DNA from 4 places in the Shewanella sp. 2_MG-2023 genome. Region 4 is predicted to be linked to each of the others. Evidence: predicted binding sites of a transcription regulator. Region 4 holds the regulator's gene; each other region holds the start of a gene.
What was found. Region 4 encodes LexA, which represses DNA repair genes until DNA is damaged. Its sites were predicted from a motif close to TACTGTATNNNNATACAGTA; they were not measured.

Region 1 (8,338 bases), on a different contig from region 4:
CTTAAGGTTTGTATTCCAATATCAATTGAGCCATCAATTAAGCCGTCATTACTTGTTTTACGCCATTGTCTTAACTCAATTACTGCTGAGGTCTCTGCTCTAATTGCATCAATGAGATCTTTTCCCATCATGACCATTAGTGGTTCGCCTAAATGAACCGTAATATATTGCAGGTTTTTAGGATCAAAATACTCAGGTTCTAAAGCCAGGTTGATTTGTTCTATAGAACTTTGTATTTTAGGGGCAATCTTGTCAGCGTAGCTGGTTGGCTGAAGACCATTTGCGGTGCGTATGAATAAGGGATCGCTTAATTCTTCACGTAATTGCGCCAACACTTTTGACACAAAAGATTGTGATCTTCCGAGTTGTTTAGCCGCTCTTTGGGTCGAGCCTGCTCTATATAGGGTAATGAACACATTAAGTGCATTAAGATCCATAATATACCGATAATTTAGAACACGTTAACTTCATATTACACCATCTATTCCACAAACACATTATCGAACAAAGTAAATAAGCCATTTGGAATATCGGTTATTCCGTTATTACTGTGAGTCATTGCTAGTATTCAGCTCATATACAGCGAGACATTGTTACTCTCGCTGTTACATATCTCATGCTTTTAGGATCTTTATGACTGAATTACCTGATATCGACACGGTACAACCATCGTTGAGCAATAAGTTATCTTTCTATGTGCGAAAAATGACCACATTTATTTTATCGTTATCGGTTATCGGACTATTAAGTTATGGCTTCTCATTACTCACTCAAATACACGGTAAGCAATTACCTGAAGGCTACTTTGTTAATGGTTACCCCAGCATTTTAGCCCTGTTAGATTCTGAATTTTTTATGGGCTTTGTGTTTGTGGTCACCATTGGCATTATTTGTTATACGCTGCTGCTATTTTGGCGCCTGCATGAAGTTGCTGTTCATAAGGCTGAGGCCATGTCGAGCGCCCATACACAAATTGTGTTTGCCTTATCATTATGTGGCTTATTCATCGATAAAACCTGGTGGGTTTTAGCCATCATTATTGCTTTCGGTCGCTGGGATGTATTAGCTAACAGACTTTCTAGCATCATTAGTAACGGCTTAAAAGGAGACAAGTAAATGAAAGAGATTATGCTCCCATATGTACTCATTATATGGCTCCTAGTAAAACTCGGTGTTATCAAATGGAACCTTGCTAATGCGGTTCGTTCTGTTGGTTTAGGTATTTTTATCGCATTTATGCTTTTTACCGCACACCGTTTTTGGTCTCCAGCCGATTTAACCGATAGTTCAACGATTAAAGCACCTCACGCGGTGTTAAGCCCTTTATTTGGTCAAGAGATTGAAGAAATCTATGTGACTCATAACCAACAGGTAAAAAAAGGCGATTTAATCTATAAACTGGTATCAGTAGACAGCGAACAAGAAATAGATTCTCTTGAAGCGCAAAAAGCGGCAGAGCTTGCTAAAAAAGAAGCATTAAAACTTAGAATGCATTCGTTAACGGTAACGTTAAATAATGATAAGCGTAATTTTGAGCGTGTTATCAATTTAGGTGAACATGCCAGTGAAATGACCCGTGACGATCTTGACGCTAAAATCGAATCCACAGTGGCTGAAATCGCTTCTGTCAAAGCTGAGCTTGAAACCCATCGCGCGCAGTTACGTTCGTTCGATGCGCAGATTAGTTCTGCTAAATGGAATGACGATCGCCGTGAGATCAGAGCGCAATTTGATGGCCAGTTATCAATAACCAATGTTGCAGTCGGTAGTCGTATTGGTAACATGCATCTTTATGATACTTCTAAAAAGTTTTTAGAAATGCGTATTGCTGATCAAACGTATCGCTATATTAAACCTGGTCAATTTGCAGAGTTTTATGTTGATGCATTTCCTGGTGAGATTTTTCGTGGACGTGTTCACAGTGTCACTACGGGGACGGGCGAGTCGTTAATCAGCCCAATGGCAGGAACCCAACATGTTAGACAGCACGTGGGTAACAACAACAGCAGTCACGGCCGTACAGTGATTATCGAGTTTGAAGAGCCGGAAGGTTATATCATACCAATTGGTGCTACAGGTTCAGGCTGGATCTCGGCGGATAAACCAGCTGACTTTTTAGGGTTTATGGATATTATTGGTGGCGCAACCATCAGGCTTAAGGCATTAAAAGCCTATCTTAATGCTCTATAAGTTGGGTTTAAGTGCGATTTATAAGTGCTTGCACCTAGTCTAGTTATAAGCTCAGCTTAATTAGTGTCTGCAACATGTTATTTTTAAAGGGAGCTTCGGCTCCCTTTTTTATTCACTCGCATCTTATTTGATCAAATCCTTACGCCACTAGCAAAGCTGCAACCAGGGAAAGACGTATATTGGTTTAAAGGCTTAAATTCGATAATGCTAACTTCACTGATTTTATCGGTTTCAATTGTCTGCTCTATTTCAAAATAAAACCACCATTGCCTGTTTAATGAGGTTAACTCTATATAGGGATAACTCCTCATTTTCCAGCTGCCTTTCAGATGATCTGAGTGTGTGACTGCCTTACTGGTATATGATAATTCATAAGTATTATCTTCGTTAAGCTCCAGAGCCACTAACGTATCGCAATTTCTGCTTTGGTATTCGTTAGCCAGATCTCGTGTGGTGACTTTATCTTTAGGCTTAACGCCATCAGGCAGCAAAAATAAACCCACATTATCTTTGCTATACCAGTGATTTCCAGACTTTAGCATTTCAACGTTAGGAATTACCCAGCCATTATCAGAGAGGGAACCAATAAGTCCTTGAAGGTGAGTTTCATCCTTTATAAAGGGGGAATATAAGATGGTTGATTGATTTACCGTATCAGGGAAAGCGTGGGTATTGGTTGTCACTTTATAGTTAGCTTGTTCCAGCGTCGTGGTGACTTTCTCAATCTCAGCCTCTGATAAATAGCGCGTATATAAATGTACTTCAGTAGCTGAACAGCCAGCAAGCATCACAGTCACGATAACGAGTTTCCATATTTTCACTTCATTGTATCCTTACAAATTAGTTTATGTCGTTATTTTGTCTACACAACGACTTTGGCGTAGCTTTCTCTGTCTATATCATCAACTTCTACCGAAATAGAACAATCCTTTATTGATAAGGCCTTCAATTGCGCGAGTACTAATTGAGTGAGTTTTGATTTTTGCTCAACATCACGCCCAGAAAGGATCTTCAAGGTAACGTGGATAAAATTAATATCAACTGCACCGGTTTGGTAATGTGAGTAAGCGATGGCCCTTACCTTGATATCACTGCCTTCTGGGTCAAATAAGTTTGAAGTTAACGCACCTCGGTGAACTAACGGTACGAGCAGATTTCCATCAATTTCTGTCGAGTGCTCAATAATACAATGTGGCATTTATAACTCCTGTATCCCTGTTAAAGTCGTGAATAAAACTGTTTTCTATGATTCATTTAAGCTTTTGATCCAACTTAATTGATCATCACACTGGCTGCTTAACTATGGCTGATTACAATACGCATTAATTAGCTGCTTTAAAAGTAGCGATATGATTTTAAAGATAAGAGTTGGAGATAGGGGAGTGCTGGGCTTTTGTACTGAGTTTAAGTATCGAATTTATGTATCGAGCTGTAATGGTGGATGTCTGCGTAAGTTAAGCATTTACACTCAATCCACTCTCTATCTATTTTACCAGCTCAACATAGTCATTATTCGCTTCGATACTATTCATTCCGATGCTATTCGCTTCGATACTATTCGCTTCGATATAGGATTTGCTTTGTAAATACTGCTGAATCAGGCCTTGAGATAAAATAATCATCGTCATTACTTGATAGAGTATTCCTGACCATGACATCAAATATATTGATAGAATAAGGTTCAGTGTGTTACTGGCTATCATAGCGAGTCTTAACTGGCTGCCTGCAAAGTAAAATAAGCTAACACTCATGACGACAGCAGCCATGACTGCACACCATTCACTCCAATGTTCAGCCCACATTAAACCCTGTAGTATCGCAACACCGCTAAAAAGCATAGTCAGGAATAAAGGGGACAAGTTAATTGAGTCATCCTTACTGATGCTTTGACAACAACGAAAGCGAATAACATTTACTAGTTGATTCGCCATGCCTAAAAAACTGCCTAATAGACCTAAATGAACAGCAGTAAGTATTGCAGCTACCATATTGCCATGAATAAATTTGCAGTCTTGCTGTTGACTATTTGCCCACCAACCTATGGCCATTGAGACAAATCCAATTGCTTGGATAAAAAATAACTGATTTAAAGCAAACTCAGGCACGCACAGTAATCCGATAAAAATTTGAAGGTGCGTATTGTCTATATTTTCGCCGCTAAAACAATGATCCAGTCGAGGTTTATTCAATTATGCTGATATTAGCTTGTAAAAGCCCACACATGTGTAATTCACGTTATTATGTCGTTATATTTTTGTGTTGTTTAGGCGCTGTTTTTGTTGCTGCGCACAAGTTGTTTAGCGGTATAAAATGGGCAATATAAGGTCAATACACTGCTTATTGAGTGGCAGCTTATGAGTCACGTTGATTAAGTGACTGTTGATTAAATGACTGTAGGTTGAATGATTGTAGATTGAATAGATGTGATTGAGCAATTGAAGCTCGAACAACTGCTGCTTGAGCTATTACAGCATTGAATAAATGCACAGGCGCTTTATTTTAACGGCAACTAACCTGAGGAATATCTTGCCAGCTGGTGGTGTATTGCGGTGTCAGTAAGTCGCGGCGCATATGCCATTTTCCGCCAATACCTTGTGCAGCCACAAACACTGAGTCAGTGCCATAACGTTGATTGAGCGTATCACAAACTTGCATTAATGCAGGATCTTTAGGCGGCGTGAACAAATCACCTTGTAAATGTTGTACAGGACATAAGTCCACCAGCCCGACGCCGATTTTATAATAACGGGTAGAGGGGTTAAACAGTTGGCTTCCAATGCTTGTTGCATGACTGATGAGTTCACAACTGTCGTTGGTTGGCGTCGCGCAGCGGTAGTGATACTTAAAACCGCTAGGCTGTTCATCATAGGGGGAGTTTCGGGCAAAAATGAGTAAGCTACTTGCTGCAGAACCTTGTTTGCGTGCTTTCGCTGCCGCAATCCCAGCATGCTTACTTAAGGCTTGTAGTAATGCCTCTTTGTCTGTGATGCGCTCACCGACACTGCGAGTCGAAAAAATTTGCTGCTTATCTGCTCGAGCACTGTCCCAGCCCTTACATTCTTCGCCATTCAATTCACGTACCGTGCGCTCTATTTCAATGCTAAAGCTTTTTCGTGCAAGCCCTGGCTGGAGTTTAGAAAGGGCAAGTGCAGTTTGAATGCCCATTTGTTGTAACCTTTTGCCTATACGAGAACCAATTCCCCATACATCGGTGACCTTCATGCTAGCGAGAATATTTTGTCGTTGCTGAACTGAGTCAATATAACAAACGCCATTATAGCCACTCAGTTTTTTTGCCGCATGGTTTGCCACTTTTGCTAGGGTCAGGGTTTCACCGATACCGACACAAACAGGCAAGCGAGTTTCTTTCCATACTGCGCGGCGTATATGAGCCGCATGGGTCAGCAAGCAAGGAATTGCAGGATAAGTTTGTTTAAATGATAAGAAGGATTCATCAATTGAATATATGTGTTGCTCTGGTGCGAAGCGGCCAATGACGTCCATCATCGCACTAGAAAGCGAACCATATAATTCATAGTTAGAGGAGAGCGCAATTACGCCAAGTTCGTGGCATAAGTCTTTGACTTCAAAGTAAGGGCCAAACTTACCAATGCCTAACGCTTTTGCTTGTCGGTTGGCGGCAACAATACAACCGTCATTATTGGATAACACAACAATAGGGCGACCGCGCCATTCAGGTCTGAAAACCTGTTCAGCGCTACAATAAAATGAATTGGCATCAACCAAGGCGTACATAAGTTAACCGCCCATTCTAATCATTAACTAATAAAGGACTTTGGCGATGGCAACGAATTGAACGGATCACCACGCCCTCAACACTAAAATTGTCGTGCTCTTGGATTAACACGCTATTGTGATGGTCATTGGCCGACAACAGTAATCGGCGCTTGGTATCAATCAGCTTACAGACGAAGTTGCCGTTGTAATTAGCCACGATTACATCATGGTTTTCAACGTTGACGTGACGATCGACAATCAGAATATCTTTATCAAATATGCCTATCTTTTCCATTGAGTCACCACTGGCTTGACCAATGAAGGTGGCACTCGGGTGCTCAATTAACAGTTCATCTAAACTGAGTGGTAGTTGTCGATATTCTGCTGCAGGGGACTCAAACCCGGTGATCCCAGCGCTAGCAAAAATAGGAATAACGTTCATAAATTTCATATCTAAAATAACTGTATATTTATACAGTATTATAGTGCTCCCCGTAAAATTGGCAATCAATTCCGTTTATTTGTATTCGATTTGAACAATCTGTTGGTTATTTATTCGAAGATAGCGTTGAGGCTTCTTAAAAAGAACCATCATGAATTGAACAAGTTAATTGGTTGTTCAGCTTAGGTTTAGCAAAAGTAGGTAAAATAGCTATCAAGTTAGCTAATTCAGTAAAGCGGTATGTAATGTAAAAAATCTTTGGAACTAACTGGCGCAAAAAGGTAACTAATAAATGATGAAAGTCGTTACCTTAGTACAAGTTAACTACATCACTGGCTTACTCGCATCGACGTAAAAGGTATATTAAATATGAAAAAATTAATCATGGTCGCAATGTTTGCTTTCTTTTCTGTGGCAGCAAATGCCAGCTATTCAACGCAGCAGTCAGTTGTAATCCAAATCGATCAAGCTAGGGCGAACATAGAATCAGCCGTGAGCTGTTCTATCATTTATTCCCATACACCAATGGCGACTGAAGCGGATTATTACAAAGGCATGGTTTACGAGAATTACTCAAACCTTGTTGAGCAATTAGTATTAACAGGGCAATCAGAACAACAGGCGAGACAAACGGCAATGGAGCAAGTTGTTTCACAAGCACAACACATGGAAAAATTGTTAAATGATGAAAGAGCAGGTGGTAAGGCGCAATTCACTCAGTTGCTTAAGCAAACCGCAGTTCAAAACCAATGCGTGCATTATGCTAATCTGTAACGCTATCCATCAATAGAAACAAATCATAATATAGGCTTGCCGAAACAGGCATTTGGAAGCAATCACTTAAAAATAGCCGCTTATAAATAGATAGTTGAAATATACAGAACAATAAATCATCGTTATGTGCAAATAATAAGCACATAATGATGACCGGGCATTTAAATCTAAAGCCTCGTGAATATCTCGTGTTAGTAAACAGTTATACTCTCTATTTTACAAAAGCTTAGAATATATACTGCAACATTATGTTCTATTTTGTATTTTTAGGTGGTCCTGTCGGGGCTTCATTAGCCGTGATATAACCATCTTTATTTTTATCAAAATGATTAAATCGTTTTGTACTTGCTTGAAACTCTGATGCCGATACTTTTCCGTCGCCATTTTTATCAAATCGATTAATGAATTTATTATGTGGAGAACTGTTTTTGTTATGGGCCATTTTATGAGTTTTGTTGTCTGAACTTGTACTCATGCTTGTATTTGTAGTATCAACTATCGCCGAAGAGCTATTTGAATATTGATACACTTGTTCAGCTTGGTATTGGTGACTTGCTTCAGTGGCAAGCTCAATATTACCAGCCCTTACGCTACGCACATAGTTATCAACTCGAATGTAATCGCCTTGTGGCCCACGGGACATGGGTTTACCCGTTTTAGGATCACTGCGCTGAGAACCCGCACCGTGAACATCCATTGTATTACCGCGCATTACGCCCAAAGCTTTACCGAAAGCAACATAAACAGCGCCAGATGCAGGCACTGGCCCATCAAGATGAGTGGTGGAGCTCCAATAATAAGGGTAATCTTTATCGCCAGCTTCATTTGTTATTGCTGTTGTTGAGAAAATAGGGTCAATAGCAGCTGAGTGGCTGGTTTCGGGTGAACGACTATAATCCAAAATACTTTGCAATTCTTTTGCATTGGGTAAGCGCCAATCGCTATGGCCTGCTAATGTGAGGTTTTCTGAATACTGCAATGCTTCTTGCCAATTCAGACCATGCTTGCTGTCATCTTGTTGCCAGATTAAGCCTGTGCCTAAATCTGTAATGGTGCCATCATTATTGTCAACGAAATTATTTTTACCATAAGCTTCATTGCCTCTAACGAATCTAAAGTACATTTTATTCGCAGATTTTGTGCGAGGATTATACTTTGGATAACCTTTAATTCGGCCATCAACAAAGTTTACGC
Region 2 (8,338 bases), on a different contig from region 4:
AAACAAAGAGAAGTATTAGCGAGACGTTTTGGATTACTGGGTTATGAACCTTCTACGCTAGAAAATGTGGGTGCTGAAATTGGCTTAACGCGTGAGCGTGTGCGTCAAATTCAAGTTGAAGCATTAAAAAGATTGAAAGACGTATTAGGGGCTCAAGGCTTGTCAGTAGAAGCATTATTTAGAAGCTAGTGCTCTGAAATATAGAGAAATAAGGGCATTAATGCCCTTTTTTATTGCCTGAATGTTCAGAAATTGGAGGTTTAAGATGAAAAGTAAAATTATTCTATTATTAATTCCATTGAGCTTATTAATTATTACAGCTTGTCAAAGTACTCGCGATAGTATGGTCGAGCAAGGTTACCCTTTAGCTTATGCCGATGGTTTTCAGGATGGTTGTGATAGCGGAAATAAAGCTGGGGGAAGTTTATTTGATCAATTTAAAAAGGATGTAACCCGTTTTAATAGTGAAACAGATTATGCTCAAGGTTGGTCTGATGGATTTCGTCAATGTGAAACTGAGCAAGAATCGATACAGCGTCAGGTAAGAATGAGCATTGAGCAACAAAATTTACAGCAGCAGAAAAAGACTAATGAGCTAGCTGAGCAACACGCGTTAGAGAGAGAAGTTATGAAAGGTGTTGATACGAGTGGATTAAAATCACTTGAAAACTAATATTTAAAGCAAATCTTCAGATTAAAAAGCCGCGTCATTTTACTGTTGCGGCTTATCATCAAAGAGTTAACCAATAGCGTCTTACAGATTAGTTAATCGCTTTAGTTCATACAGCATATCTAAAGCTTGTTTAGGACTGTAATCATCAGGATTAATCTGAGCGAGCTTTTCTGTCGCAGCTGATGATAGCGGCTCAGGCATGGTAAGATTAAGTGCCTCTTGGATAGGGACATTCTGTGTATTCGCTAAATCGCGACTTTCAAGCATATGCAGTTTTTGTTTGGCAGCTTTTATGACATGAGCTGGAACGCCTGCAAGTGATGCGACTTGTAATCCATAACTTTTACTTGCAGCACCTTCTTGCACAGCATGCATAAAGGCGATGGTGTCATCATGTTCTACGGCATCTAAATGCACATTGGCAGCGCCTGATATTTGTTCAGGTAGTTGAGTCAACTCAAAATAGTGAGTTGCAAATAAGGTTAGCGCTGCCACTTTTTCAGCTAAGTATTCAGCTGCAGACCACGCAAGCGATAGTCCATCATAGGTTGATGTTCCTCGGCCAATTTCATCCATTAATACTAAGCTTTTCGCTGTCGCATTGTGAAGGATGTTTGCTGTCTCAGTCATTTCAACCATAAAAGTTGAACGCCCAGATGCCAGATCGTCAGATGCGCCAATACGGGTGAATATGCGATCAATGGGGCCAATCACAGCTTTTTGCGCAGGCACAAAACTGCCTATATGTGCCATAAGCGTGATTAGCGCGACTTGGCGCATATAGGTTGATTTACCGCCCATATTAGGCCCAGTGACAATCAGCATACGTCGCTCTGGTGCCAGTGCAACTGGGTTGGCGATAAATGGACTTTGGCTGACTAGTTCAACGACTGGATGACGACCCGCTTCTATATGAATACCAATTTCATTACTAATTTGTGGGCAGTTATACCCTAATGTTTCCGCACGCTCAGCAAAATTACTGAGTACATCTAACTCCGATGCTGCTTGAGCAAATTGCTGTAATTCATGTAATTTGGGTAAAAGTAAATCGAACAACTCTTCCCAAAGTTGCTTTTCAATTGCCAAAGCTTTGCCTTGGCTTGAAAGTACTTTCTCTTCGTATTCCTTAAGCTCAGGGGTGATATATCGCTCAGTATTTTTAAGAGTCTGGCGACGTTGATAGCTTAATGGTACTTGATCAGATTGTAAGCGGCTGACTTCAATGTAATAGCCGTGCACTCGGTTATAGCCAACTTTTAGCGTATTAATGCCAGTTTGTTCTTTTTCACGGGCTTCCATTTGTACTAAATAATCATTGGCACCTTCGCTAAGGCCACGCCATTCATCTAAGTGTGCATTATATCCTGAACGGATAACGCCACCGTCACGGATTAGCATTGGCGGGTTATCAACAATGGCTGATTGCAACAATTGTTGTTGCTCAGGAAACTCACCTAATAAAGCTGCTAAGCGTTGCATTTCAGCTTGTTTGCAGTGACTGAGTGTTTGTTGGATTTCAGGCAATAAATCTAAGGCTTGGCGCAAGCGTGCAAAATCCCTAGGACGAGCACTACGAATAGCAAGGCGAGCCATGATACGTTCGATATCGCCTAAGGCTTTTAATTGTTGGTGTAAGTCGGCATATAGCCCAGTTTCGATAAGTTCAGAAACAGCTTGCTGACGTTGACTAATGTGCTGCTGATCTCTAAGAGGCTGATGGATCCAGCGCTGTAACATTCGGCTGCCCATTGGCGTAGCCGTTTTATCTAATACCCAAGCAAGAGTGTTATCACGAGAACCCGAAAGATTAACGGTCAACTCAAGATTACGCCTAGTTGCGGCATCTAAAATTATCGTATCAGCTTGGTTAAACATGGTAATGCTGCTGATATGGGGTAGAGCTGTTTTTTGAGTGTCTTTTACGTATTGCATAAGACAGCCAGCGGCTTGTAAAGATAAACGCGCATGGCTAACACCAAAGCCATGAAGGTCTTTTGTGCCAAACTGTTCCAGCAATAACTGGATACTAGTGTCGTAATCAAATTCCCATTCAGGGCGACGTCTAATACCCTTAAGGTTCTCGATAAGATGCCTATCAGCTAAATCTTCACTGTATAAAAGCTCTGCAGGGCTAGTACGCTGCAACTCAGCTTCTAATGTTTCTGAATTCTCAAGTTCAACAATGACAAATCGACCTGATGACACGTCCAAGGTTGCGTAGCCATAGCCATTTTTACCTTGGTAAACCGCAGCGAGTAAGTTGTCTTGTCTTTCTTGTAATAAGGCTTCGTCAGTTAAGGTGCCAGGGGTAACAATACGAACGACTTTACGTTCTACTGGACCTTTACTGGTAGCGGGATCGCCAATCTGCTCACAAATAGCGACTGATTGGCCAATCTGTACTAGCTTGGCGAGATAACCTTCAACGGCGTGATAGGGTAAACCTGCCATAGGTATTGCATTGCCGCCACTCTTGCCTCTAGCAGTAAGTGAAATCCCTAATAGTTCAGAAGCCAGTTTGGCGTCTTCATAAAATAATTCATAAAAGTCTCCCATACGATAAAACAAAAGCATCTCTGGGTGCTGTGCTTTTAGCGTCAAATATTGACGCATCATTGGGGTATGCTTTTCTAAACTTGGGTCTTCATTTACGGTCATTAAGTAGTTGCTCTTAATCTGGCTTTAATACGGGATAATAAACGGGGCTCATCTTAACAATATTTAGTTTGATTCCCAATAAGCGATGTTCATACAGTGACTTTTAGAAAGACAAGTACTGTCATTTATTACGAATTAAATCTTTGAAAAATCGATAATTTACATTCGCTCATACTAGTGTATACAGTAGTTTGTTTAATGAGGTCTTTGAGGTTTTAAAACTTATTTTGGTTATTAGGTATTGATTAATAAGATAAAAATATTATACGAATGAAATAATGTCAAAAAAGTATACAGTAACTATTGATACTGTATGATTATACAGTATACTGAGCTCATATTGTTAGACAGACAAATTTATTCGTTACCAAGTTCGCATGTCGAATTGAGTCACCTTAAAGGGATAAAGAGAATGAAAGCAGATCCAAATAAAGAGAAAGCGTTAAATGCCGTACTAGGCCAAATTGAAAAGCAATTTGGTAAAGGTTCAATCATGAAGTTGGGCGCAGATCGCACAATGGATGTTGAAACAATTTCTACTGGCTCACTTTCATTGGATGTTGCACTAGGTGCTGGTGGTTTACCAATGGGACGTATCGTAGAAATCTACGGTCCTGAATCTTCTGGTAAAACAACCTTAACACTTGAAGTGATTGCTGCTGCACAGCGCCAAGGTAAAACTTGTGCCTTTATTGATGCTGAACACGCACTTGACCCTATTTATGCGAAAAACTTAGGCGTAGATATTGATAACCTTTTATGTTCTCAGCCTGATACGGGTGAGCAAGCGCTTGAGATTTGTGATGCATTAACACGCTCTGGCGCTGTTGATGTGATTATTGTCGATTCGGTTGCTGCATTAACACCTAAAGCAGAAATCGAAGGTGAGATTGGTGATTCGCACATGGGCTTAGCGGCACGTATGATGAGCCAAGCAATGCGTAAACTTGCTGGTAACCTTAAGCAATCAAACACACTGCTTATCTTTATTAACCAAATCCGCATGAAAATTGGTGTTATGTTTGGTAACCCAGAAACCACAACGGGTGGTAATGCACTTAAGTTCTACGCTTCAGTTCGTCTTGATATTCGCCGTACAGGTGCGATTAAAGATGGTGATGCTGTTGTGGGTAATGAAACACGCGTGAAAGTGGTTAAGAACAAAATTGCTGCGCCATTTAGACAAGCTGAATTCCAAATCCTCTATGGTAAAGGGATTAACCGTACTGGCGAGTTAGTTGATTTAGGTGTAGCGCATAAGCTTGTTGAAAAAGCAGGTGCATGGTACAGCTATCAAGGCAATAAAATCGGTCAAGGCCGTGCTAATGCTGGTAAATACTTAGTTGAAAACCCAGCAATAGCTGAAGAAATTGAAACTAATTTACGTCAAATGCTATTAAGCAAAGAAAAAGAAGCCGCTCCTGCAGAGTCTGATGAAAATATTGATTTAGAAACAGGTGAAGTTTTTTAAATCGAGTTTAACTCCAAGGTAGCAGGAAGCTAACTCGAACAGCTATAAACTAAGTTATCTTTAAACGAGTTTCTCTACAGCTTGCTTGAAATTAATAAATCGCGATTGGTTTTGCCAATCGCGATTTTTTTATATTTTGAAATAGTTTGTAATGCGAGTAAGTCATTAGTAAAAATGCTTTAAAACTAGAACAGAGTTTTGCCTTTTCGAACTGCTAGGAATTTTCAGAATATAACCCTAAGATCTTGCCATCACCATCAAATCGCTAGGGTAATTAGTGAATTACAGATGATTCCCTAGTCAAGCTTGATGAAGGCTAGTTATCATGTGGTTCGTGAAATATAGACTATTTAAGTTATCGCAATATTGTCATAACGCTCCTTTCAATTTTGATTTGGACTATTTAGGCCATAAAATTGAATTGTCGATTAACATAATCGCTCCCAAATGTAAGAAAATCGCTAATCTAAGCCGCTAGATTCTCGCACCTTCAGTTTGTTTAAGTATATAATGTTGCCAATATTCGAGCTGTTATACAGCTTCAAGATAAATAGAATTTATCCATTTAGGGCGATTTCATGTTTCAGACCACCACAGAATTAAGAAGCGCATTTTTAGCGTATTTTGGTAACAACGGACACCAAGTTGTCGACAGTAGCTCATTAGTGCCGCATAACGACCCAACGTTATTGTTTACTAATGCGGGTATGAACCAGTTTAAAGAAGCTTTTCTTGGCTTGGAAAACCGTGGTTATACTCGAGCGACAACATCACAGCGTTGTGTTCGTGCTGGTGGTAAACACAATGATTTAGACAATGTCGGTTATACCGCTCGTCATCATACGTTTTTTGAAATGTTAGGTAACTTCAGCTTTGGCGATTACTTTAAAGAAGAAGCGATTTCATTTGCATGGAACTTCTTAACTCAAACATTGAAATTACCGACAGAAAAATTATGCGTCACTATCTACGATACTGATGATGAAGCATTTGAAATTTGGAATAAGAAAATCGGCGTTGCAGCTGAAAATATTATTCGCATTGGTGACAACAAAGGCGCAGCTTACGCTTCAGATAACTTCTGGCAAATGGGTGACACTGGCCCTTGTGGTCCATGTTCTGAAATTTTCTATGATCACGGTGAGCACATTTGGGGCGGCCGCCCTGGCACACCTGAAGAAGATGGCGATCGTTTCATTGAAATCTGGAATATCGTATTCATGCAGTATAACCGTCAAGCTGATGGTGAAATGCAGCCGTTACCAAAACCTTCAGTTGATACTGGTATGGGCATTGAGCGTATTGCAGCAATTATGCAAGGTGTACACTCAAACTACGAAATCGATATATTCCAAGCCTTAATCAAAAAAGCCGCTGAAATTATCAATGTACAAGATTTAGAAAATAAATCATTGCGCGTTATTGCCGACCATATTCGCTCTTGTTCATTCTTGATTGCTGATGGTGTTATGCCATCAAATGAAGGCCGTGGTTACGTACTACGCCGAATCATACGCCGCGCAGTTCGTCACGGTAATAAGCTAGGGGCGACTGAGACATTCTTTTACAAGTTATTACCTACACTTATCGAAGTGATGGGCGATGCGGGTAAAGGCCTTGTTGAAGCGAAAGCGATTATTGAAAAGTCGTTGAAAGCGGAAGAAGAACAATTTGCTAGAACTCTAGAGCGTGGTTTAGGCATTCTAGATGCTGCATTAAACGAGTTAAGCACTAATGTGTTAGACGGTGAAACCGCATTCAAACTTTACGATACTTATGGTTTCCCTGTTGATTTAACGGCAGATGTTTGTCGTGAGCGTGATATTACTGTTGATGAAGCAGGTTTCGAAGCAGCAATGGCAGAGCAAAGAAGCCGTGCACAAGCAGCTGGTAACTTTGGTACTGATTATAATAGCGGCCTGAAAATCGAAGGTGAGACTGAATTCTGTGGTTATACCGAATTAAATGGTCAAGGCGTTGTAACAGCAATCTACGTTGAAGGTGTTGCAGTAGAGTCACTTGCCGCAGGACAAGACGCTGTCATCGTATTAGATAACACGCCGTTTTATGCTGAGTCTGGTGGACAGGTTGGTGATAAAGGTCAACTGTCTGTTGATGAGACGGTATTTACTGTCGCTGACACTCAAATTTTCGGTCAGGCTTTTGGTCATGAAGGTAAGTTAACTGCTGGAACCTTAACCCTTGGTCAAACCGTTAACGCTGAAGTGGATAAAAAACTACGTCATCGTACTCAATTAAACCATTCAGTGACGCATTTATTACATTCTGCATTACGTAATGTATTGGGCACGCATGTTAACCAGAAAGGGTCATTAGTAAACCCTGAACGTTTACGTTTTGACTTTGCACATTTTGAAGCTGTTACTGCAGCAGAACTTAAGCAAGTTGAAGAAATGGTTAACACTCAAATTCGTCGTAATCATCAACTGAAAACCGCAGTAATGGGGATTGATGAAGCCAAAGAGCAAGGCGCTATGGCGTTATTTGGTGAGAAGTACGACAACGAAGTACGTGTCGTTACCATGGGCGATTTCTCTATCGAGCTTTGTGGTGGTACTCATGTGGGCCGCACTGGTGATATTGGTTTATTCAAAATCACATCAGAAGGTGGTATTGCTGCGGGTATTCGTCGTATTGAAGCAGTAACTGGTGCAGCAGCAATGGCTTATGTAGCAGAGCAACAAGCTCAGCTTGATAAAGCGGCTTCATTACTTAAGTCTGATTCAGCTTCTGTGGTTGTAAAACTAAAAGCACAGCTTGATAAAGTGAAGCAACTTGAAAAAGAAATGTCTCAGCTTAAAGACAAGTTGGCGGCAGCAGCGAGCGCAGATATTGCTGGCGAAGCCATTGATCTTAACGGTGTTAAAGTATTAGTTAAAAAACTTGAAGGTGCAGATCCTAAATCACTTCGTGGTTTGCAAGATGAATTAAAGCAAAAGCTTAATTCAGCGATTATCGTATTAGGTATTGCAAACGAAGGCAAAGTGAACTTAATTGCCGGTGTGAGCAAAGATCTTGTAGGTAAAGTGAAAGCGGGTGAGTTAGTTGCTATGGTTGCTCAGCAAGTTGGCGGTAAAGGCGGTGGACGTCCTGATATGGCGCAAGCTGGTGGTACTCAGCCTGAGAAACTTGATGAAGCGTTAGCGTTAGTACAACCATGGTTAACAGAACGTTTAAGCTAGTAATGAACCAAAACAGTTCTAACGGATAGTTTAGGTGATGATTTAAGAGATTAAACTGTTTTATTTCATCATCTTTTGATCTCAGTCGCTTTATGGCTTGAGTGATTGTTTAAGGTTTGGCATAGTAGATTTATTGATGTTGGTTAATAAGTTAACCAACATCAATATTTTGTATAATCTGGTTCAAAGCACTACAAATTAATTGGTTATAGATTTTTATGCTAATTTGATGATGAAAGCAGCAACTTGATGCGAAAGTTCTGTTTTAGCTTTGTCTAAAGAATGGTCTGCAAATGTTAACAGCTTGATACGAGCAGACTTTTAAAATGC
Region 3 (8,338 bases), on a different contig from region 4:
AATCAGTTAAGTCCACAGGAGAATAGAATCGATGAGCAAAGAACACTGCAAGGTTAATCAGCACACCTACAACAATCATAGAAATATAATTAGCCGTCGTGCGTTTTGCTAAGCCAGTTTTAATTAAAATCCAGCAAATAAGTACATATGGGTACAATAGTTCTTTCATTATGCTTGTCTCCCTATAGGGCCTGTTGATTTTTCAAGGTTATTTTTGCAACGAATTGTTGGCCATTTATACAAAGCAGAGACTTTGTGGTGTAGTGCTCTACATAAAAAGTCGATAATGCAGTAAAAATAGCCAACAAACGCTGCCCAAAGGGTTCGACTAAAAGCGTTTTACTCTTTGTTGAATGAATTTTGCTTAGATGACTAGGCATCAATCCATTCGCCTCAATTAAAACGCTTATATTTCGAACAAAACTTAATCTGCAAAGATCAACAGGCCCTAATCACTGCCGAAATTTTTTTCCAATCGGTGACAACAATTAAGATGGCAGCTATCCACAATTCATTGTAAAAAAAACCGATAGTACATAACCAGAAAATCAATTTTGCTTGCCCCGTATGTTCAGCATGCTTTTTGGGTAGAGAATGAAGTTTCCAGTAGCCCCAAATTGCTAAGCAAATAGTCACGACCAACATCATGGTTAATGCACCAATAAAGATTTCAGTGTCCAGCAACTTACCCTTTAACGCTGAAGTGGTAGTCCAATAATCCGCTGGAATATCTTTGTGGTGAACGGTAAAACCATTTGCTAGTAATACCGAGCCGCAAATGACCGCCAGCAGCGTCAATAAAATATAAAATTTTGTTTTATGGCGATTAAAAAAACCTGCTTTAGCATTAGCTGCAGAGGTATCAATAGACGAAGATATTTGTTCTGTCATAGCCTGCCTTATTTTGATGTTGTTGAATCATCTTGGTATGGCAGAAATTATAAGGAGAGAATCTACGGCAAAGTTACCATTTTACGCCACGCATTATTTAGTATCGAAATGAACAAAATCAGCCACAGTGACTCGAACTAGAAATGAGGAGTGAGGTGTTTGTAGTGAGTTATGAGTTATGAGTAGTGAGTAGTGAGTAATGAGTAATGAGTAATGAGTAATGAGTAATGAGTAATGAGCAGTGAGTAATGAGCAGTGAGTAATGAGCAGTGAGTAATGACTAACAGGAATTTAGCTAACGTGTCGTCATATAGAATATACAAGTATGAATGTTCGGTAATTAATCAGAAGATTAAAAATGGTCAACTTTCACGTTATCTAGCCAAATAGATTCAACTCGGTCTGCACGTTCTCGTAGAATGCCTAACTGGATAAACATATTCTCATCGTGTGCCACAAGCGTTTGCAGGGTTAAATGTACTTGAGGCAGATTATTTATCGCCATCATTATGCGACCTTCAGTCATCGACCAGTATGTTTCTAATGTCACCGTATACCAAGTATTAGCTTTAATATCGTCAAGATACCACAAGGCTTGCTTAGTATTAGGTTGCGCAGCTTCGCCATCTATAAAAACTGATTTTGCGATATTAGAAACCAAACTCATGCGTGAACCATTAAGCTGTAAACGATAGCTTTGCCGGTAGGTTTTATCTGACTCCCAGTAAGCAATCTGATGGGTATCTTCACTAAATAGTTGAGGTAGTAGAAATTGCCAGCTAACAGTGGTTGTTTGACCTGGGCGAGTATGGGTGGGTTTATGTTGTAGTTCTACTCGGTTAAGTGCTTCAATCCCACGCCATAGATAAGATTGTTCACCTTTAATTGTTAATAATGCACCGTAATTTGAACTAGGTTCACTCGTAATATCTGAAATTGATTCTGAATTAATCAGATTTAACCCTGCAGGCTTAGGAAGAATATTGATGCCTTGTGGGTGAAGCACGTATGACCAATTATCTAGATTCAATTCAGCAAATGTTTCTTGCCAAACTCCAGCCGACCAACAAATGTTACTCATCAATACACTTAAGATGACTAAAGTTGATTTAATAAAAAAGTGAACGCCTTGCTGCATGTAACTCATCCATAAATTTCATTTAAGCTCAGGAGTAATAATTTAACTAAGCACATACTTCCGATTGAATAAGTTAATTTAAGCTAATTAGCGGTTTTTTTCGATACTCGCTTAGTGGTATTTTTTATCGTTTTATTGCCAGAAGAGGAAGAAGACGCTTTTCTTTTATAACCACTGCTTTTTGTACTACTGCCTCTTGAACTACTGCTGCGACGCTTTTTATAACCAGGGCCTGTGACACCTGACAGAGCACTAGGTAATTGATTCGCTGCTTGAGTAATCAAGTCATTCAACTGGTTTAGCAAAGGAGACATAAATGCATCATAGCGTAATTGCTTTTGACTAATGGCATCCAGGCTACTTTCCCATAATGCGGTCATATCCGGTGTTGTGGCTGACTCTGGTAATGAGTTCACCAGACCAATACCCACAGGAGTTGCTACAATCGATTTACCTTGGCGCTGCAAATAACCGCGTTTAAACAGTAATTCAATAATCCCCGCACGGGTGGCCTCAGTGCCTAAGCCATCAGTATCTTTAAGGATTTTTTTAACGTCTTTGTTGGTCACAAAGCGGTTGATACCCGTCATCGCACCCAATAACGTCGCATCAGTGAAATGCTTAGGCGGTTGAGTCACCTTTTCAAGAAGCTCACCCTGAGTGCAATGTAACGACTGACCTTGAGTGAGTGCTGGTAAGGTCGCCAGTTCATCATCATCCTTTTTAGTCGTATCGCTTGCAGCAAACAGCTGTTTCCAACCTAACGAGGTTTCTTGCTTGGCCTTGGTGGTAAACAAACCGCCTGCAATAGTCACTTCTACCTGAGTTTCATCGTATAAGTAAGCCTTATAGAACTGGGCTAAATATTGCCTTGCAATATGTGAATATAACTTGGCTTCTTTACTGGATAAATTGGCCAAATTAGTGACTTTTTCTGTTGGTACAATCGCGTGATGAGCATCGACTTTTTTGTCATCCCACGCTTTGGATTTAAGTTTGCTATTTGGTGAATCCGCTTTTGCAGTTAGTGACGGATCATTTTTGGATATTGCATTAATAACTTGCGGCGCTAAACCATGTTGCTCAACCGGCAAATAACGGCTATCAGAACGTGGGTAAGTAATCAGTTTATGGCGTTCATACAAGCTTTGACACGTATCTAACACGTCCTTGGCGCTCATCCCAAAACGCTTTGCAGCGTCAATTTGCAACGCAGATAAACTGTAAGGTAATGGTGGGTTTTGACGTTTACTCTTAGCTTCCAGTTTTGTGACTTCTGCAGGTTGATTAGTGATACGGCCAACCACATTTTCCGCAAGCCCTTTAGCCAGCACTCGCCCTTCTTCATCCATGTAGGGCTGACAGGCTTCACTGGGTTTCCATTTAGCCGGAAAGGTTTGATTTTCTTGAGTGATAAGATGAGCTAACACATCGTAAAACGGTTTTGGCACAAAATGAGCAATTTCTTCGTCACGTCTAACAACTAAACCAAGCACTGGCGTCTGCACCCGACCGACCGACAAAACCCCTTGATAACCGACCTTTCTACCTTGAATGGTATATGCACGAGTCATATTCATGCCGTATAACCAATCAGCGCGACTACGCGCCAGCGCTGAAGTTGAAAGCGGCACAAACTCTTTATTACTGCGCATTTGGTTTAATGCTCTTTTCACTGCAGAGGGGTTTAAGTCGCTGATGAGTAGCCGCTGAGTTTGGCTAATCTTATCGGCTTTAATACCAGAATGGGATATCACTTCATCAACCAGTAATTGCCCTTCTCTATCAGGATCGCCTGCGTTAACCAGACTTGATGCCTGTTTTATCAGTTTTTTTAATGTGCTTAGCTGAGAGCGTGTTTTTGATTTAGGTTTTAACTTCCATTGTTGTGGCACAATTGGCAAGTGAGCTAATTGCCACGACTTATAAGCGGGATCATAAGCGTCGGGTTCTGCTTGTTCTAATAAATGTCCCACGCACCAAGACACGCAATCACCATTGGCTGTCATGATGTAACCATCACCTTTTTTGTGAGGCTTAGGTAATACATCGGCTATGGCACGACCTAAGCTAGGCTTTTCGGCAATATAAAGGATCATTTAGTTCAAACCATCAAAAATCGTTAAAGCACTTTTAAGCAGGCTTTTTCATCAGAATTAGTTTACTGTATATAATTACAGTACATTTTAATAGTCATTCAAGAAATAATTTATCAAAAACAATAAATGAATATAAATAACTCGTGTCGAACACCAGATAACATTTATAAAGCAAATCTAACTAACTCTCGCGCTAACGCGTGCCAATTATTGTAGTAAATTTTCATAATCGATTTATAAACAATATAAATTAGCTCCAATAGCCATACAATTGACTTATTTAGCCTCTTTAAACAATCAAATCATCTTCCCCCTGCTTGATTAAAGCTGGAATAAAGTTGATCCAGATCATGATTGCGAACAAATTCTTGAGATAGTTTTAGTTAACGCAGAAAATGAGGTCAGGAGCCCGTTATGGAATTGAAGCAATGTGAGAAGTGCTATACCGACGTTTGTGTTAACGGTAAATGGTTTCACCATGACCACTTAACAACCAGTGCTTATATGCTAAATGGCGGTTCGCCTGAAATGATTGAGCTGGCTAAAATGCCAACAACTGAAACTGAACTTGTGGATATGCTCACCTGCGTATTTTAAATGTCGGTGATAGCTTAAAGGGTGTATTAACACGCATTACATCTATCAGGATTAAAAGACTTACACCGTTGCGTTAACACTTAAGTCAATGGCATAAAAAAAAGCAGTGCTTGCACTGCTTTTTTATGTCTTGTCATCACCACATCTCAGTGAGCCATCAAGTGCGACTTAAGCCAATTCTTGATTAAAAAATGCAATGGTTCTGTCCCAAGCAAGCTTTGCATTCGCTTCATCAAAGCGTGATGTAGAGTCATTATGAAATCCATGCTTGGCATTCTTATACATGTGCATTTGGTATGGCACATTTAACCGCTTTAAGTCAGCTTCATAATCTGGCCAAGATTTATTAACCCGTTCATCTTCTTCACCAAGTTGTACCATCAATGAGGCTTTAATATTTTCTCGGAGTTCTTTCTTAGCGGGTGTTCCATAAAAAGGCACGCCTGCGGTAAGCAAATCAGATTCGACTGCAGCAAGATAATTGACGATATAGCCACCAAAACAAAAACCTACAGCGCCGAGTTTTCCATTACTGTTTTCATGAGATTTTAAAAACTTTGCTGCAGCGACAAAATCTTGTTGGATTTTATCGCGATCCATAGATTTTTGCATCGCTCGGCCTTCATCATCATTACCTGGGTATCCACCCAGAGGATAAAGTGCATCGGGTGCGAAGGCGATAAAACCTGCTTTAGCTAAACGGCGTGCAACATCTTTAACGTAAGGGTTTAAGCCTCGGTTTTCGTGTATGACTAACACCACAGGTAAAGAAACTGCAGTTTTGTTTGAATCAACATTAGCGGGAACAACTAAATACCCTTGGCCTTCGCCATGGCCTAATGGAGATGTAAACTTTTCATAAGTGGCCTTAATGTCAGCATCATTAAACGACACCTGCTCAGCCAGTGCGTAATTTGGCAGCAAAGCTGAGGTGAGTACAGTCATGGAATAACCGACTGCGACTAAGGTACCTAGTTTCTTCATGAAGGTTCGACGATCCATGCCACCGTGGGCATATTCATCGTACCAATCAAATGCTTCTTGTGGGATATCATCTCGAAGTGGCTGAGACATTGTCTTTCCTCCATTTTGAATCATTTAAGATTGAGTTTCTTTGACTAACCTAGGGGAGGAAAAGCACAATGTAAATAGTTTGTCGTACAAATAGTAAATGATTGATTTACTTGAGAAGCTATTTTATATCTTTCTCAATACCGTATATATCTTCATCAATGGTCTCGATACGAGCTTCGAATATGGCTCGTGCATCATGTAAGCCACGGTTATAAAAGTGCGCACCAATATTACTGGCAAAGAAATCCAATAAAAATTCGGCATCGAACTGACCTAAATCTTGGTCTAGTTCATCTTCAAAATAGGTTTGAATTTTTTGCACCATCAGTTCGCGCTGTTCTGCAGTAAACTCAATTTTAGACATTAATAATCACTCCATATATCAATCGTTTATTGATTCAAATAAAAAAGCCAGCTTGCGCTGGCTTTCAATAACACACAAATCTGTCATTTCACTTTATGGATGACAAACGTTATGCATTTCTAAGTTAGTGCCGATATCTTTGCTGTTGGCTTTAGCATCATCGTTACGTAACTGAGTTAAGTGATCTAAGTAAGCTTGATCAACATCATTAGTAATATATTGACCATCAAACACTGAAGTTTCAAAACGTTTAATGTCTGGATTTTCCATACCGACAGCATCGACCAAGTCAGTTAAGTCCTGGAAGATAATGCCATCAGCGCCGATGATTTTTGCAATCTCGTCAGCATCACGGCCGTGAGCAATGAGCTCATTGGTCGTTGGCATATCGATACCGTACACGTTAGGGAAACGAATTTCAGGTGCTGCTGAAGCAAAGTACACTTTCTTCGCGCCAGCTTCACGTGCCATTTCAATAATCTGCTCTGAAGTGGTACCACGTACGATAGAGTCATCGACTAACAATACGTTTTTACCTTTAAACTCAGTATTAATGGCGTTGAGTTTACGACGTACTGACTTCTTACGCTCTTGTTGACCTGGCATGATGAACGTACGGCCAATGTAACGGTTCTTCACGAAACCTTGACGGTAAGGAAGCTCCATACAGCGTGCGATTTCTAATGCGATATCACATGAGGTTTCAGGAATTGGAATAACCACGTCAATGTCATGATCTTCCCATTCTTTTTGAATTTTAGCGCCTAGTTTTGCGCCCATGTTTACGCGACTGCCGTAAACTGAAATTTTATCCATCGCAGAATCTGGACGAGCAAAATATACGAACTCGAAAATACACGGTGCATAGCTTGGGTCTACTGCACATTGGCGAGTAAATAGCTGACCATCTAATGAAATATAAATCGCTTCACCCGGTGCAACATCACGCATGACTTCAAAGCCAACAGCGTCTAATGCAACACTTTCTGATGCCACCATGTATTCAGTACCCGTTGGTGTTTCATGCTTACCTAACACTAACGGACGAATGCCAAATGGGTCGCGAAATGCCACTAAGCCTTGACCAATGATCATTGCAGCTACGGCGTAAGCACCACGAGTTTGCGCGTGCACTTTAGCAACAGCGTCAAATACTTCATCGGCACTTAAGGTTAAACTGCGAGTCTCTTGAAGCTCATCAGCAAGTAGGTTTAATAACACTTCAGAATCTGAGGTGGTGTTAACATGACGACGTTTTTTCACTAAGCTTTCAGCTAACTCAACTGTATTGGTTAAGTTACCGTTATGGGCTAATGAAATACCAAACGGTGAATTAACATAAAACGGCTGCGCTTCTGAAGCACTTGAGCTACCCGCAGTTGGATAACGAACGTGTCCAATACCTGCTTTGCCTTGCAGGCGCTGCATATGTTTCACTTCGAAAACGTCTTTAACTAATCCATTTGCCTTACGTAAACGAAACGCACTCTTGTCAACAGTCACAATACCTGCTGCATCTTGACCACGGTGCTGAAGCACGGTCAATGCATCATAAATGGTTTGATTAACCGATGACTGACCAACTATTCCGACGATACCACACATGGGTAAGCTTCCTCATTGTAAGATGTTTTATATTTATATTTTGGGTACAAAGCTAGATGTGTTTTCCAAGTAGTCAAAAAACCACTGAATAACGACACCAAATTGGGGTACAAGTTCTGACTCTTTCCACCAGTCTTGACTTGGTGAACCAGTAAAAGCATCCAGAAAAAATAAGATAGCGCTGACAATTAATGCCCCGCGAAGCGCACCGAAACACAAGCCTAAGACTCGATCGGTGCCTGATAAACCGGTTTTAGAAACCAGTTGACCTAATAAATAATTAACTAATGCGCCCAAGATAAGCGTGGCGACAAATAACACGGCGATGGCAACACCATTGCGGGTCATTTCATCGTTCATTTGGGTTAAATGAACGGCTAAGTCTTGATAGAATTGGCTGGCAATAAAGAAGGCAGCGAACCATACCACTAAAGACATGGCTTCTTTGGCAAATCCGCGGATCAAACTGATGACAGTTGATAAGCCGATGACGATGAGAATAGCGTAATCAATCCAAACCATTGAGATGGGGATCCGGTATAGATGTTAAGACGGCGCGATTCTAACAGA
Region 4 (8,338 bases):
AAGTCTAAAACATGATCGACATATACGGTTAAATCCTCGATACCCATAAACAATTCAGCTTTAAGTAATGGGTAAAAGTCATTGACGATTTTATGAATATTTTCACGATTATGTTCTTCATATTGCACTAAGCAACTGGCAATTAATGAAGGCACTGCCATCAAGTGAATAATGTTATTGCGATAATAACTCATCGCAATCACCGCATGCTCTTCAATCGCAATAATCTCACCTAATTGATCACTAGTTGAAGTAAACTTTTTCAGCGATAAACATTGCTCAATCAACTCACTTGGCGTCCCTTCTGCAACCGAGGTATAGCCGGTGTACGGCACATCTTTCAATAACTTCAGGTATAAGCCTAACTGGCTTTCAAGCTCACTGCGCTCTAACGCATTTTGCTCTGCAGCCAACAACACCATACTGGTTAACGTCACTGAACTCGCCGCCGCAGCACTGTTGATATTGGTCATCACTTTATTGGCAAGTGTGTTAACCGCAGGCGTTAACCAAGTCGGTTTTTGCTCAGGATCTTGAGCAATTTCTTCACGCCAGTCTGGCGCTTGTTGGTTCAAGAATTGTTGTACGTTAATGGGTTCGCCAAAATTGACATAACCTTGACCAAAATTACCTAACTTACGTAATGCACCAAATACCTGCCACACCGATTCTTTTTGCTTCTTCTTACCGCTTAACTCTTTATGGTAAGTCGACACTTCCATCACGTGATCGTAACCCAAATACACAGGCACCAATGTCACTGGACGCTCGATACCACGCAAAACACTGTTCACAGTCATCGCTAGCATGCCCGTTTTTGGCGCTAGTAAACGACCTGTACGTGAGCGACCACCTTCAGTGAAGTACTCAACTGAATAACCTTTGGCAAATAATTGATCTAAATATTCTCTGAATACGGCGGTATATAATTTATTGCCGTTGAAACTACGACGAATAAAGAACGCACCACCACGACGGAACATTGGCCCCGCAGGCCAAAAGTTTAAGTTAATTCCGGCAGCAATGTGCGGTGGTACCATGCCTTGATAATAAAGGATGTAAGACAGTAATAAGTAATCCATATGGCTACGATGACATGGCACATAGACAATTTCATGGCCGTCATGGTGTAGCTTTCTGACTTTTTCGGCGCTTTTAATACTGATACCACTGTATAACTTATTCCATAACCAAGTTAAAAAGCGCTCAGCAATGCGGATCAAGTTATCAGAATAATCAGCGGCAATTTCATCGAGGTATTCAATGGCTTTTTCGCGCGCTTTTTCTTCAGATATCTTTTTATTCGCCGCTTCTTCTTGAATCGCTTTAGTAATAGATTCTGACTTAAGTAACGAGTTGAACATCGCTTGGCGGTTTGGCAGTTGCGGTCCTGTCATCACTTTACGTTGACGTCTGAAATGGACTCGTGCCACGCGGATGAGTTTATGGGCAATACTGACATCCGTACCATGCTCATCAGCCATGTAACGTAATGACATTGCATTAGAGAATTGAATAAAGTTATGGCGACCTAAAAACAGGATCATTAACCACTTACGCAGCCAAGTCGGGTTTTCGCGCTCAAACACGGCAGCGGTCATGGTGTCATCTTCCTTACCAGGAATACGTCCCCAATAAAGACTAACAGGCACCAACTGAATATCTAACTCTTTATTCTTTTGATGTAATTCGAGTAGTTTGGTGAAATTGGCGACAAATTTCTCACCACTGTGGCGCTTGCCAAACAGCGGCTTTCGTCCTTCAACACAGACAATTCTTGGGGTATTTAAACCATCAACATCCAGTCTTTCATAAGGACTTGGTAAGCCAAACTTAGCCGACATTTCATGCAAAGCAGCAATGTCACTCAGCGACTCTGTCTTCATGACATAGACCACTGGCTTTTCTGGATCTAGATTTAAGTCAGCGAACGGATCTTCAGGCACAACAACACTGTGTACCATTAATTTCTGAATCCAACGCAACGATTTAGCAATGATAGAATCTGGTTTTAGCATGAGTATTCGCATTATCTACAACGATTTATTGCGCATAGGATACCAGAATCTAGATGGGATTCACTAACCTGCTTATCTGTATTTAACAATTGAGCAGCAATATGAAGACCATTAGCTGAAAATAATTAAGCAATTCCAACGCTGATTTATGCTGGACGAAATGCATCAACAGTACTGTATAAATATACTGTATCGACCTAAAATCTCTCTGTTAAGTACTAATATTAAAATTAGTGCCAATAAAAAACATACATAACCAAAAACAACTAAGATAATGATTTACAACAACTAAAATACAATGTCAGATAATAAAAACAACAATAAACCAGCAGATAGCATAAATTTCATTGGTTAATACTTGCGCGACCAAAGATACTGTATATAATGACAGTCACTGTATAAAAAAACAGGAATCAATATGAGACCTTTAACGCCACGACAAGCTGAAATTCTAGAACTAATTAAATGTAATATTGCTGAGACAGGTATGCCACCGACTCGTGCAGAAATTGCCACTAGATTAGGCTTTAAAAGTGCTAACGCTGCCGAAGAACATTTAAAGGCGCTGGCGAAGAAAGGCTGTATCGAAATTATTCCTGGTACTTCACGCGGAATCCGCATGATTCAGGAAGAAGAGGAAGTTGAAGAAGGCCTCCCTCTTATCGGACAAGTTGCAGCAGGTGAACCTATTCTTGCGCTGGAACATGTTGAACAATACTTCCAAGTTGATCCTGAAATGTTCAAACCAAATGCTAATTTCTTACTACGAGTTCGTGGCGACAGTATGAAAGACATTGGCATTATTGAAGGTGACCTATTAGCTGTTCACAAAATGCAGCAAGCTAAAAATGGTCAAGTGGTCGTCGCTCGCGTAGATGATGACGTCACAGTTAAACGTTTTGAAAAGAAAGGCAACGTTGTTTATCTGCACGCAGAAAATGAACAATATTCGCCGATTAAAGTAGATTTAACATGCCAGAGCCTGACAATTGAAGGGCTTGCAGTTGGCGTTATCCGAAATGGAGGTTGGTTATGAACACATTATTAGGTAATGCACCACGTCATCCAGGCTTATGGGTCGATATGACATCAACAACTGCGCCAGTTAAACAAGGCATTGAAACTAAGCAAAGTGCCAACCAAGGCTTAACTGAGTTAACCCAGTTGTGCAGCCATTTGGCCATTTTAAGCCAGCAAGGTCGTTGGATTGTACTGATTAATCCTCCGCATATTGGCTATAAACAAATATTGGCTAACGCTAACGTTCGCATGGATCGTGTTTTACTTGTTCACACTAAAGATGAAGTAGAAACGCTTTGGGCGATGGAAAAAGCACTAACAAGTGGTACTTCCAGTGCCGTTATTACTTGGACTACACCACTAGATGCGCGTGATAATCGACGCATTCAATTGGTTGCTAAAAGCGCATTAGCACAAGGTGTCATCATTGAAGATGTAAATACTCACTTACATGATGAACATATGGGTGCCAATACTTCTGTAACACCAACAAGCTTAAATTTATCTGCTTTTCACTAAACAAATCTCTCTTTAAAAAGCCCTTCATTTATGTGAAGGGCTTTTTTTTGCGCCTTTTTTCAGCAAATTAGATGATAAAGTGATCTTGATCAATATTTAATCTCCAAGTAATGTAGTTAACAAGAGAGTAACAATTTGCTGTCACTCTTGAGTTTATAAAATGATAAAAAGCTACAAAACGCTGTAAAGATTGTGCTGGTACCATGCGGTATAGAAAGCCTTGAATAAAAAGCGTCAATTTAAGAATTGAAAAGTTCAGTATTAGGTACAAGTGTGGCCACCATAAACCAATAGAATAATCGAGTATTGATACTCGCAGCCACCGTGTACTTTGAAGTGATCAAACTTTTTCGGGAATAGAGAAGTTTGCATAGAGCAGAGTATTACTGTGTGACTTTTCCTTGTTGTTATTGCAAATCGCAATTGGCAGAGGAGTGGTCTTGTGAAGCGATTGTTGTATGGATTAATGGTGCTGCTATTTGCAGTACCGCTTGCGGCGGCTGATATGCCGCTTAACATGACGCAAGGCGTAACAGAAATCAGTGGCAAGGTTTATGACCTCCACATGATTATTCTATATATCTGTTGTGCTATCGGTGTTGTGGTCTTTGGGATCATGATTTACTCAATGATCTACCACAGAAAATCAAAAGGCGCAGTGCCGGCTGATTTTCATGACAGTACCAAGGTCGAAATAGCATGGACAATCGTGCCATTTATCATCCTTATTGGTATGGCAATTCCTGCCACTAAAACTCTGATTGCTATGGAAGATCCTAGCGATGCAGATTTAACCATTAAAGTGACTGGCTCTCAGTGGAAATGGCATTACAGCTATTTCAACGAAGATGTCGAGTTTTTTAGTTTACTCTCAACGCCTGCAGAGCAAATCCAAGGCTCTGCGGAAAAGACTGAAACTTACTTATTAGAAGTCGATAAACCTCTCGTATTACCTATTAATCGTAAAGTTCGATTCTTGATGACCAGTGATGATGTTATTCACTCATGGTGGGTACCTGCATTTGCGGTTAAAAAAGATGCTAACCCTGGTTTCATTAATGAAGCATGGACAAAAATCGATAAAATCGGCACCTATCGTGGCCAATGTGCTGAGTTGTGCGGCAAAGATCACGGCTTTATGCCAATCGTGGTTGAAGCCGTTTCCGAAGCTGATTATGAGCAATGGCTGCTTGACCAAAAGCAGCTAGCCGTAGATGCCAAAGCTGCAGCTGAAGCTTCACTTTCACAAACACTCACATATGACGAGTTAATGGCTCAAGGTGAGCAAGTCTATATGGGCGTTTGCGCCGCATGTCACCAACCAAACGGTGCAGGTCTCCCTGGTGTATTCCCATCTCTGATTGGTAGTCCACTGATTAAAGGCCCGGTAAGTCATCATGTTGATATCGTGGTTAATGGTAAAGCAGGCACTGCAATGCAAGCATTTGCTAAACAGCTTACTGCTACAGAAATTGCAGCTGTTGTAACTTACGAGCGAAATGCTTGGGGTAATAACTCAGGTGATGTTGTACAAGCAGCTGATATTAATGGCGGCGGTTCAACAACTGAATCTGGCCCTGCAAGTGACAGTGCAACGCCTGTGACCTTACCAGCGACCGCTGACCAAGTAGAACAAGCTGCAACTGAAGCTGTGACCGAAGTGATAGAAGAAGCAAAAGCAGAAGTCGTACTTGATGATTTAACCATGGAAGAACTGATGACCATGGGTGAGCAAGTCTATATGAGTAATTGCGCCGCATGTCACCAAGCCGCTGGCACAGGTTTACCTGGTGCTTTCCCTTCATTAATCGGCAGCCCAGCGATTACAGGGCCTGTTGACGGTCATATTGAAGTTGTCGTCAATGGCAAAGCTGGTACAGCAATGCAGGCATTTGGCTCTCTACTCACACCGCAACAACTCGCAGCAGTTATTACCTATGAGCGAAACGCTTGGGGTAATGATTCTGGAGATGCTGTACAGGCTTCTGACGTTGATGGTCATGGAAAGTAAGGGATTAAAATGAGCACTATTACACAAGATACAACCGAAGCTCATGATGGTCAGTCTCACGATGACCATGGCCATGATGATCACCATCATGGCGCGCCGAAAGGCATCATGCGCTGGATTTTAACCACTAACCATAAAGACATTGGCTCATTATATTTATGGTTTAGTTTCATCATGTTTCTCACTGGCGGTGCAATGGCGATGGTTATCCGCGCCGAATTGTTCCAGCCAGGATTGCAATTAGTAGATCCAAACTTTTTTAACCAAATGACCACAGTTCACGGACTGATCATGGTATTTGGTGCCGTTATGCCTGCCTTTACCGGCTTAGCTAACTGGCTTATTCCAATGATGATTGGTGCACCAGATATGGCACTTCCTCGGATGAATAACTGGAGTTTTTGGATTCTGCCATTCGCGTTTGCCATTCTGTTGAGTTCGCTATTTATGGAAGGCGGCGGGCCTAACTTTGGTTGGACCTTCTACGCACCACTATCAACGACCTACAGTCCTGATACCACGGCATTATTCGTCTTCTCAGTACACATTATGGGAATCAGCTCCATTATGGGTGCGATTAACGTGGTCGTGACTATTGTGAATATGCGCGCACCAGGTATGACATGGATGAAGTTGCCATTGTTTGTATGGACTTGGTTGATTACTGCATTCTTATTGATAGCGGTGATGCCCGTACTCGCAGGTGCTGTCACCATGGTATTAACCGATAAATACTTCGGTACTAGCTTCTTCGATGCTGCAGGTGGTGGCGATCCTGTGATGTTCCAGCATATTTTCTGGTTCTTCGGTCACCCTGAAGTTTACATTATGATTTTACCCTCCTTCGGTATTATCTCGGCGATTGTGCCAACCTTTAGCCGTAAAAAGCTCTTTGGTTATTCCTCCATGGTTTACGCCACCTCAAGTATTGCGATTCTGTCGTTCTTGGTATGGGCGCATCACATGTTTACTACGGGTATGCCAGTATTCGCCGAGCTATTTTTCATGTATTGCACCATGTTGATTGCGGTGCCCACAGGGGTGAAAGTGTTTAACTGGGTCGCAACGATGTGGCGTGGTTCTATTACCTTTGAAACGCCGATGTTATTCGCTGTCGCCTTTATCATCTTGTTCACTATTGGTGGGTTCTCGGGTCTGATGCTGGCAATAACACCTGCGGATTTCCAATACCATGATACTTACTTTGTGGTAGCTCACTTCCACTACGTGTTAGTGACGGGTGCTGTGTACTCCATTATGGCCGCCGCTTATTACTGGCTGCCTAAATGGACAGGACACATGTATAGCGAAACCTTAGGTCGCTGGCATTTCTGGTGTAGTACGATTTCAGTCAACGTGTTGTTTTTCCCAATGCATTTCTTAGGACTTGCGGGTATGCCTCGCCGTATTCCTGATTATGCAATTCAATTTGCTGATGTTAACCAAATCGTCTCTATTGGCGGGTTTGCATTTGGTTTATCGCAACTTATCTTCTTAGCCGTAGTGATTAAGTGTATTAGAGGCGGCGAGAAAGCAGCAGATAAACCTTGGGAAGGCGCTGAAGGTCTAGAATGGACCATCGCAAGTCCAGCACCTTATCACTCATTCACCACACCTCCAGAGGTAAAGTGATATGAGCCAGCCAACAAAATCAAACCGTAAATTACTAATAGGTCTCGTACTGGGCTCTATTGGTATGTTCGGCTTTGGTTTTGCACTGGTACCGCTTTATGACGTGCTTTGTGACACCTTGGGAATTAACGGAAAACCCCAAGGTACAGCAAGTAGTTATGAGGCGATGGTCGTTGATAAAGAACGCACCATTACTATTGAATTTATCGCCCAAGTACAAGGCAGCATGCCATGGGAGTTTGGCCCTAAAGTGAACCGTATTCAGGTTCACCCAGGCGAACTAACTCGCACAGCATTTTTAGCAAAAAACCTTTCTGCTAAACCCCTTGTCGGCCAAGCAATACCCTCTGTATCGCCTGGTCAAGGTGCAGCGTATTTCAATAAAACCGAGTGTTTCTGTTTCAATCAACAACCCCTAGCTGCAAAGGCTGATGCTGAACTGCCATTAATCTTTTATGTGGATCCAGACTTACCAGATTCCATTAAAACTTTGACTCTCTCTTATACCCTCTATGACATCACAGACAAACAAACTGCGGCCATAGAGCAAGGAGCAGCAAGATGACAACTAAACATGAAAACTATTACGTGCCAGCGCAAAGCGTTTGGCCCATTACCGGCGCTATCGGGTTATTCCTGATTGCTTTTGGCGCAGGTTCCTACGTGCAACAGTTAGCCACTGAAGATACTTCAGGTGGTTATATCCTAGTGGCTGGTATTGCAGTCATTATCTTTATGCTATTTGGCTGGTTTAAAAATGTCATTGATGAATCAATGTCAGGCTTATATTCAGCGCAAATGGACCGTTCATTTCGCCAAGGAATGAGCTGGTTTATTTTCTCTGAAATTATGTTCTTCGGGGCATTTTTTGGCGCCTTATTCTACGCCAGAATGGTGGCTATTCCATGGTTAGGTGGTAGCTCGAATAATGCCATGACCCATGAAGTGTTATGGCCAACATTTGAAGCCATGTGGCCATTGATCAAAACCCCTGATGGCACCACCACAGAAGCCATGCCTTGGACTGGGTTACCGCTTTATAACACCCTCATCCTTTTAGCTTCTTCAGTCACCTTGCACTTTGCTCACGTGTCACTGGAAAAGTCTAAACGTAGTGCATTAAAAGTCTGGTTAGGCT

Region 1: the regulator LexA is predicted to act here: its motif matches at 6,389-6,408, upstream of Q4600_RS13190 (LexA family transcriptional regulator).
Region 2: the regulator LexA is predicted to act here: its motif matches at 3,642-3,661, upstream of recA (recombinase RecA).
Region 3: the regulator LexA is predicted to act here: its motif matches at 4,192-4,211, upstream of Q4600_RS19460 (DNA topoisomerase III).

Annotation. Positions count from the first base shown of each region.
Region 1 is NZ_JAUOSO010000012.1:84,415-92,752, reverse strand. Features, by position in the region: gene Q4600_RS13225 (LysR family transcriptional regulator) at 1-437, opposite strand, end outside; gene Q4600_RS13220 (magnesium transporter) at 634-1,116, shown strand; gene Q4600_RS13215 (HlyD family secretion protein) at 1,117-2,190, shown strand; gene Q4600_RS13210 (hypothetical protein) at 2,322-3,011, opposite strand; gene Q4600_RS13205 (5-carboxymethyl-2-hydroxymuconate Delta-isomerase) at 3,053-3,388, opposite strand; gene Q4600_RS13200 (YgjV family protein) at 3,675-4,295, opposite strand; gene Q4600_RS13195 (Y-family DNA polymerase) at 4,690-5,946, opposite strand; gene Q4600_RS13190 (LexA family transcriptional regulator) at 5,963-6,370, opposite strand; gene Q4600_RS13185 (hypothetical protein) at 6,740-7,144, shown strand; gene Q4600_RS13180 (DUF1566 domain-containing protein) at 7,398-8,338, opposite strand, start outside.
Region 2 is NZ_JAUOSO010000003.1:1,325-9,662, reverse strand. Features, by position in the region: gene rpoS (RNA polymerase sigma factor RpoS) at 1-189, shown strand, start outside; gene Q4600_RS04005 (hypothetical protein) at 266-673, shown strand; gene mutS (DNA mismatch repair protein MutS) at 755-3,334, opposite strand; gene recA (recombinase RecA) at 3,747-4,805, shown strand; gene alaS (alanine--tRNA ligase) at 5,384-8,008, shown strand.
Region 3 is NZ_JAUOSO010000025.1:10,391-18,728, forward strand. Features, by position in the region: gene Q4600_RS19440 (HlyD family secretion protein) at 1-169, opposite strand, end outside; partial or broken gene Q4600_RS19445 (hypothetical protein) at 169-380, opposite strand; gene Q4600_RS19450 (hypothetical protein) at 439-891, opposite strand; gene Q4600_RS19455 (heparin lyase I family protein) at 1,244-2,029, opposite strand; gene Q4600_RS19460 (DNA topoisomerase III) at 2,113-4,128, opposite strand; gene Q4600_RS19465 (hypothetical protein) at 4,543-4,725, shown strand; gene Q4600_RS19470 (dienelactone hydrolase family protein) at 4,894-5,799, opposite strand; gene Q4600_RS19475 (DUF2164 domain-containing protein) at 5,918-6,163, opposite strand; gene purF (amidophosphoribosyltransferase) at 6,257-7,768, opposite strand; gene Q4600_RS19485 (CvpA family protein) at 7,802-8,290, opposite strand.
Region 4 is NZ_JAUOSO010000010.1:12,642-20,979, forward strand. Features, by position in the region: gene plsB (glycerol-3-phosphate 1-O-acyltransferase PlsB) at 1-2,018, opposite strand, end outside; gene lexA (transcriptional repressor LexA) at 2,437-3,054, shown strand; gene Q4600_RS11275 (cell division inhibitor SulA) at 3,051-3,557, shown strand; gene coxB (cytochrome c oxidase subunit II) at 4,000-5,568, shown strand; gene ctaD (cytochrome c oxidase subunit I) at 5,578-7,200, shown strand; gene Q4600_RS11290 (cytochrome c oxidase assembly protein) at 7,202-7,765, shown strand; gene Q4600_RS11295 (cytochrome c oxidase subunit 3) at 7,762-8,338, shown strand, end outside.